Regions from separate parts of the Mesorhizobium sp. M0074 genome, predicted to be linked through region 2. Evidence: predicted binding sites of a transcription regulator. Region 2 holds the regulator's gene; the other holds the start of a gene.
The links. Region 2 encodes PhoB, which activates phosphate uptake and scavenging genes when phosphate is short. Its sites were predicted from a motif close to TGTCATNNANCTGTCAT; they were not measured.
Positions count from the first base shown of each region.

Region 1 (3,411 bases), on a different contig from region 2:
CGATCTTGCCGCCGCCTTGCCTGGTGATGGCAACGACCGCCGGGCGCACCGGCATGTCCGGCTTGAAGTCGGGCCAGCGCGTCGACAAATCCTCATAGTAGGACGGACGGCCGAAAGCCTCCCAGTCCTCGCCGCCGTCGCCCGGATGCTGGACGGCAACGAAGGCGGTCTGGTCGTCCGGCGCAAACAGGGGACCGCACATTTCGGCGCCGATCGGCACGCGGAAGAACAGCTTTGATGTCGCCCGTGCCGTCCCCTCCGTATCGACAGCCCACAGACCATCGGTGCGGCCGGTGGCTTTCGGGCCTTGGCCGTCGGTGGCGACCCAGAGGCGGCCGGCCGAATCGACCGCGCAATTATCCGGCATGCCGAACCAGCCATTGGCGGTGGTTGCGGTCGAGAAGGTGGCGCCGACGTCGGCCACAGCGGGATCGCCGCATTTCAGCAGGATTTCCCACCTGCCCTTTGTCGCGGTGAAATCACCGCCGTCCTCGACGATCTCGATGATGTGGCCAAAGGCATTTTCGGCACGCGGGTTGGCGGCGTCGACCTGGTCGGCCTTGCGCTTCGAATTGTTGGTCAGCATGACATAGACCCTGCCGTTGGTGGCATTGGGCTGGATGTCTTCCGGACGGTCCATCTTGGTGGCGCCGAGCAGGTCGGCGGCGCGGCGCGTCTCGATCAGCACGTCGGCCTGGCTGGCAAAGCCGTTCTCCGCCGTCAGCGGCCCTTGGCCGAAGACGATCGGCAGCCATTCGACCGAACCGTCCTCGGCGAACTTGGCGACATGCAAGGTGCCGTCGTCGAGCAAATCCATGTTGGCGGCGCGGTTGTCCGGATCGAACTTGCCTGTGGTGACGAACTTATACACATAGTCGAAGCGCTCGTCGTCGCCGAGATAGAAGACGACACGGCCATCCTTGGCGACGATCGATTCGGCGCCCTCATGCTTGAAGCGCCCCATCGCGGTGCGCTTCCTCGGCGCCGAAGTCGGAGCCTGGACGTCGACCTCGACGATCCAGCCGAAGCGGTTCGGCTCGTTCGGCTCCTTGCCGATGTCGAAACGGTCGTAATGCGCTGCCCATTCATAGGCACCTTCGGGAATGCCGAGGCGCTTGTAATTGGCGGCTTCCTTATGCCCCTGCGGCAGCTCGCCCGAGAAATAGCCGTGGATGTTCTCCTCGGCCATGACATAGGTGCCCCACGGCGTGACGCCGCCAGCACAATTGTTGACGGTGCCGATGACCTTCGTGCCGGTCGGATCGGCGCTGGTCTTGACGCGGTCGTGGCCGGCGACCGGGCCGGAGAGCGCGATCTCGGTGTTGGAGGTGATGCGGCGGTTGAGCTTGCCGTCGCGAACGACCTGCCATTTGCCTGATACCTTGCGTATCTCGACGATAGTGCCGCCATGCGCCGTCATCTCGACGTCGACTTGTTCCTTGCTGAGGGGCGCCTGCTTGGCCTTGCCGTCGACGATGGTGACGAGGCCCGGAAACATCAGGTGCGGATTGGTGTATTCGTGGTTGACCACCAGCAGGCCGTGCTCGGCCGAGCCGTCGATCGGGATATAGCCGACATAGTCGTTGTTGTAGCCGAATTGTCTGGCCTGGGCTTCCGCCGACTGTTTTCTCGGATCGAATTCCGGCGAATCGGCGAACAGCGGATCGCCCCAGCGCAGCAGTACATCGGCGTCATAGCCGGGTGCGACGTGATGCTTGTCGTCGATGCCGGCCTCGAGCTCGTCAAAAGCGAAGGCGGAGCCTTCGGCGGCGCGGGCGTTGTCGGCGGTGATCAGCGCCAGCGGGCTGACGGTAGCGGCTATGGCCGAGACGGCAAGCGAGCTCTTGAGGAAGCCGCGGCGCGAGAACCGCGCGGCGATGATCTCACCCATGGTGCGGTTGTCGGTGAGATTGGCTCCTGGCCCGTCGTTTTCCTCGAGCAGGCTGGTTCGGAAATGGGCGTCAGGGGTGCGATGTTCGGTCATAGGGCCTGCCTCTGGCTGGATGGATTGCTGGAGCGTGTTGCCTGGCCAGTCCGGTATCGCCGGCAGGTCACAGTTTGATGACATGCCGGCTAATTGCCACCTGCGATTTCGTATCCAACATCGGCCCCGCTTGACCGCGACCGTCGCTTCGGAAACAAGAGCTGCGGCAGGCGCGTAGGGACACATCGGGAGAGAACAAAAGTGAGTTTCTGGGGACTTGGGCAGCTCTGCGTTTCGACGGTGATCTTCCTGCTGGCGGCGATGGCCGCAAAACAGTGGGGGCTGGCGCCGAGCCTCGGCAAGATTGTGCTGACGTTGGCGCTCTATTCGCTGGGCAATCTGATCATGCTGAGGCTGATCCGTGAATTCGGCATGTCGGTGTCGTTCAGCCTGTCGGCGGTGATCCAGCTGGTGTCGGTGAATGTGGTGGCGCTGGTCTTCTTCGGCGAGCGCGTCAATGCCTTACAGGCAACCGGCATCGTGCTTGCCATCGCAGCTGTGGCGCTGATCACGCTCGGGCCCTATCTGCAAAGGCTGTAACTGCGATCGGGCCGATGAAGAAGATTGCAAGCAGACTGCGCAACTGGCTGGAGTTCCCGGTTCTGCTTGCCGGGCTGGTCATTGCCGGCGGGCTGTGGGGGTTCGAGGAGCTGATGGAGCTGGCGCGGGCCACCACGCCGCATGCCTTCGACACCGAAATCCTGCTTGCCTTCCGCGAGGCCGGGCAGCCCGACAATCCGATCGGACCGGCGTGGCTGGAAGGGGCGATGCGCGACATCACCAGCCTCGGCAGCGCCAGCGTACTGGTGCTGATCACGGCAGCAATGATCGTCTATCTGCTCCTTATCCGCAGGCCAGGCGCGGCGCTTCTCATGTTCGTCGCGGTAGCGGGCGGCCAGCTCCTGTCAAGCGTGCTGAAATTCGATATCGACCGACCGCGCCCTGATCTGGTCTCGCATCTCGCCGATGTGGCATCGCTTTCGTTTCCGAGCGGCCACGCCATGCTGTCGGCGGTGACATATTTGACGCTGGGCAGCATGGCGGCGCGGTTTTTGCCCGGGCGGACAACGAAGATCTATGTACTCGGGCTGGCGGTGCTGACGACGGTGGTGGTCGGCATCAGCCGCATCTATCTCGGCGTCCACTGGCCGTCCGACGTATTGGCCGGCTGGTGCGCCGGCTTTGCCTGGGCGATGCTGTGCTGGCTTGCGGCACGGTTCCTGCAGCGATGGCTTGGGCGGGCCGACGGCACCTGACTCAAATCAGCCTATTGATCAGGCCATGACCGCAGCCTGCCAGCAGGAAAACCATCGACAGCAAGGCTGTCGAGGTCGCCAACGCTTTGAATATCTTCACCCGCTCATCCTTTTGAAGTCGTGCCTGTGCATTCGGGATCGCAGTGGATGTCCCGCCAAACGATGCCGAGG
Region 1 is NZ_JAMYUM010000022.1:103,122-106,532, forward strand. Features, by position in the region: gene NKJ73_RS26030 (PhoX family protein) at 1-1,984, opposite strand, end outside; gene NKJ73_RS26035 (hypothetical protein) at 2,186-2,524, shown strand; gene NKJ73_RS26040 (phosphatase PAP2 family protein) at 2,539-3,240, shown strand; gene NKJ73_RS26045 (hypothetical protein) at 3,242-3,411, opposite strand, start outside.
Region 1: NKJ73_RS26030 (PhoX family protein) is a predicted target of PhoB. The motif match lies at 2,051-2,067, and genes of this name have one in related genera.

Region 2 (3,411 bases):
AAAACAATGTCGGTCGGAATCCGCCATGACGATTTGCGCCGGCGCAACCGGGCGATGGTGATCTCGGCGGTGCGCCGGGCCGGCCAGCCATCGCGTACTGAGATCGCAGCTACTACCGGCCTCAGTCATTCGACCATATCGGCGATCTCTTCCGACCTGATACGGGAAGGCATCCTCGCCGAGAGCAAGGCAAGTGAGCCCGTTTCGTTGAAACGCGGTCGTCCGCAGGTCGGCCTCGCCCTCAACCCGGAAGCGGCGGCGGTGCTGACCGTGGTGTTGTCGCTGAATTTCCTGTCGGCCGCCATTATCGACTATACGGGACAGGTGGTCGCCGAGGAACAGCGCCGGCTGGACACGCTGACCATGCCGCGCGACGAGCTGATCCGTGAATGCATGGCCATCGTCCGGCGCCGGCTGCAGGATCCAGACCTTGACGTCCGCAGTGTCGCCCGCATCGCCCTGGCGATTCAGGGCATTACCGACTCCCCTGCACGCGCCATGCTGTGGTCGCCGATCACGCCGCAGACCGACATCGCCTTTGCCGACATGCTGGAGGACGAATTCGGCATCCCGGCAACGGTGGAGAACGACTGCAACATGATGGCGGTGGCTTTGCGCTGGCGCAATCCGGATCGCTATCGCGACGACTTCATCGCCATCCTGCTTTCGCATGGCATCGGCATGGGGCTGGTGCTGAAGGGCGAACTGTTCACCGGGACGCATTCCTCGGGTGGCGAATTTGGCCACATGATCCATCGTCCGGGCGGCGCGCTCTGCCGTTGCGGGCGGCGCGGCTGCATCGAGGCCTATGCCGGCAACTACGCCATCTGGCGCAACGCCAGGCAGATGAGCGAAGAAAGCGAACCGATCGCCGACGTCAGCGACGCCGACATGCGAGCACTGGCGGCCCGGGCGCGCGAGAAAGATGGGCCGGAACGCGAGGCCTACCGCAAGGCCGGCGAAGCGCTGGGTTTCGGTCTCGGCTCGCTGTTCGCGCTGATCGATCCGGCACCGGTCGCGATGGTCGGCGCCAGTGCCGCCGCCTTCGATCTGATCGAGCCGGCCTTGCGGAAGGCAATCGCCCAGACCGCCGGCGGCCAGCATTCGGACTCGATCTCCTTCGATACAGAGCCGAACGAATTGCCGCTGATCCGCGAAGGCTGCGCGATGCGGGCGCTAAGCTTCGTCGACCAGGAGATTTTCGCGCCGGGCGCGCAAATGAGGCCCAGCGTCAGAAAGAACGTAGCCTGACCAGGCGGGTCAATCTTCCCTGATCGCATAGCCGGCACCGCGGATGGTGCGGATGACATCCGGCATCCGGCCGTTGTTGACGGCTTTGCGCAGCCGCCCGACATGCACGTCGACGGTGCGTTCGTCGATGTAGATTGTCTCGCCCCAGACATTATCGAGTAACTGGCTGCGCGAGAAGACACGGCCCGGATGCCGCATCATGAACTCGAGCAGCCGGAATTCGGTCGGCCCGAGCCTGATTTCGCTCTTCTTGCGATAGACCCTGTGCGATTCGCGATCGAGCACGATGTCGCCGACCTTCAGCACGCTGGACAGCACTTCCGGCTTGGCGCGCCGCAGCAGCGCCTTGACCCTGGCCATGAATTCCGGTGTCGAAAACGGTTTGACCAGATAGTCGTCGGCGCCGGTCGAAAGCCCGCGCACCCGGTCGCTCTCCTCGCCGCGCGCGGTCAGCATGATGATCGGCAGCCGCTCGGTTTCGGGGCGCGCCCGCAACCGACGACAGAGCTCGATGCCGGAAACCGCTGGTATCATCCAGTCGAGCACCAAAAGGTCGGGCACATTCTCCTGCAAACGGATCTCGGCTTCGTCGCCGCGTGTCACCACCTCGACCTGGTAGCCTTCGGATTCGAGATTGTAGCGGAGCAGCACACCCAATGGCTCCTCGTCCTCCACCACCATTATGCGTGGTGCGATCATCGGCTGGGCACCCCCATCATGTCACCGGTGCGGACATTGTCGTTTCGTCCTGCTTCGGACGATTGACCGGCAATTGCTCGCCGGTCAGCACATAATACGCATTTTCGGCGATGTTGGTGACATGGTCGCCGATCCGCTCCAGATTCTTGGCGCAGAACAGCAGGTGCGTGCAAGCGGTGATGTTGCGCGGATCTTCCATCATGTAGGTCAACAGCTCGCGGAACACGGACGTGTATTTGACGTCGATGCGCTCGTCGGCGGCACGCAGCTTGGCCAACGCGGCCGCATCGCCTGCAGCATATTCCTCGATGACACCCTGCACCTGGATGAGAACCAGCTGCGCCATCGCGTCGATGGAATGCGACAGGTCCCGCGGCGTGGCGCTGAGGCCGACCGCACTCACGCGCTTGGCGATATTCTTGGCAAGGTCGCCGATGCGTTCGAGGTCGCCCGCCATGCGGATCGCTCCGACCACATGGCGAAGATCGTGGGCCATCGGCTGGCGTTTGGCGATCAGGGTGATGGCGCGGTCGTCCAGTTCGCGTTGACGCGCATCCATGATGGCGTCGTCGGAAACGACGCGTTGCGCCAGCACGTTGTCGGAATTCAACAGGGCCTTGGTCGCCCCGCCGACCATCGAACCGGCGAGGTCGGCCATGTCGCGGATCAGCTTGCTGATCTGCTCGAGATCCTCGTCGAAAGAAGCGACTGTGTGTTCGCCCATGGTCCTGTCCTCATATGCATGATCGGAACGGCTCAGCCGAAGCGGCCAGTGATGTAGTCCTGCGTGCGCTTCTCGCGGGGCGACGTGAAGATCTTCTCGGTCCGGTCGAACTCGACCAGTTCACCCAGATACATGAAGGCGGTCTGGCGCGACACGCGCGCCGCCTGCTGCATGTTGTGGGTGACGATGACGATCGTATAGTCGGCTTGCAATTCGTCGATCAGTTCCTCGATCTTGGCAGTCGACAGCGGGTCGAGGGCCGAAGCCGGTTCGTCGAGCAGAATGACTTCCGGCTTCACGGCCACGGTGCGGGCGATACAGAGCCGCTGCTGCTGGCCGCCGGACAGGCTCAAGCCGCTGGCGTTGAGCTTGTCCTTGACCTCGCTCCACAGCGCGGCGCGCTTCAACGCCTGTTCGACGCGGCCGTCCATCTCGGACTTGCCGAGGTTCTCGTAGAGCCTGACGCCGAAGGCGATGTTCTCGTAGATCGACATCGGGAACGGCGTCGGCTTCTGGAACACCATGCCGATCTTGGTCCTGAGGAGGTTGAGATCCTGCGACCGGTCGAGAATGTTCTTGCCGTCGAGCAGCACCTGGCCCTCGGCCGTCTGTTTTGGGTAGAGCTCATAGATGCGGTTGAACACACGCAGCAGCGTCGATTTCCCGCACCCCGAAGGGCCGATGAAGGCCGTGACACTGCGCTCAGGCAGTGACAGGCTGATGTCCTTCAGCGCCTT
Region 2 is NZ_JAMYUM010000028.1:15,926-19,336, forward strand. Features, by position in the region: gene NKJ73_RS29110 (ROK family protein) at 7-1,251, shown strand; gene phoB (phosphate regulon transcriptional regulator PhoB) at 1,261-1,950, opposite strand; gene phoU (phosphate signaling complex protein PhoU) at 1,967-2,674, opposite strand; gene pstB (phosphate ABC transporter ATP-binding protein PstB) at 2,707-3,411, opposite strand, start outside.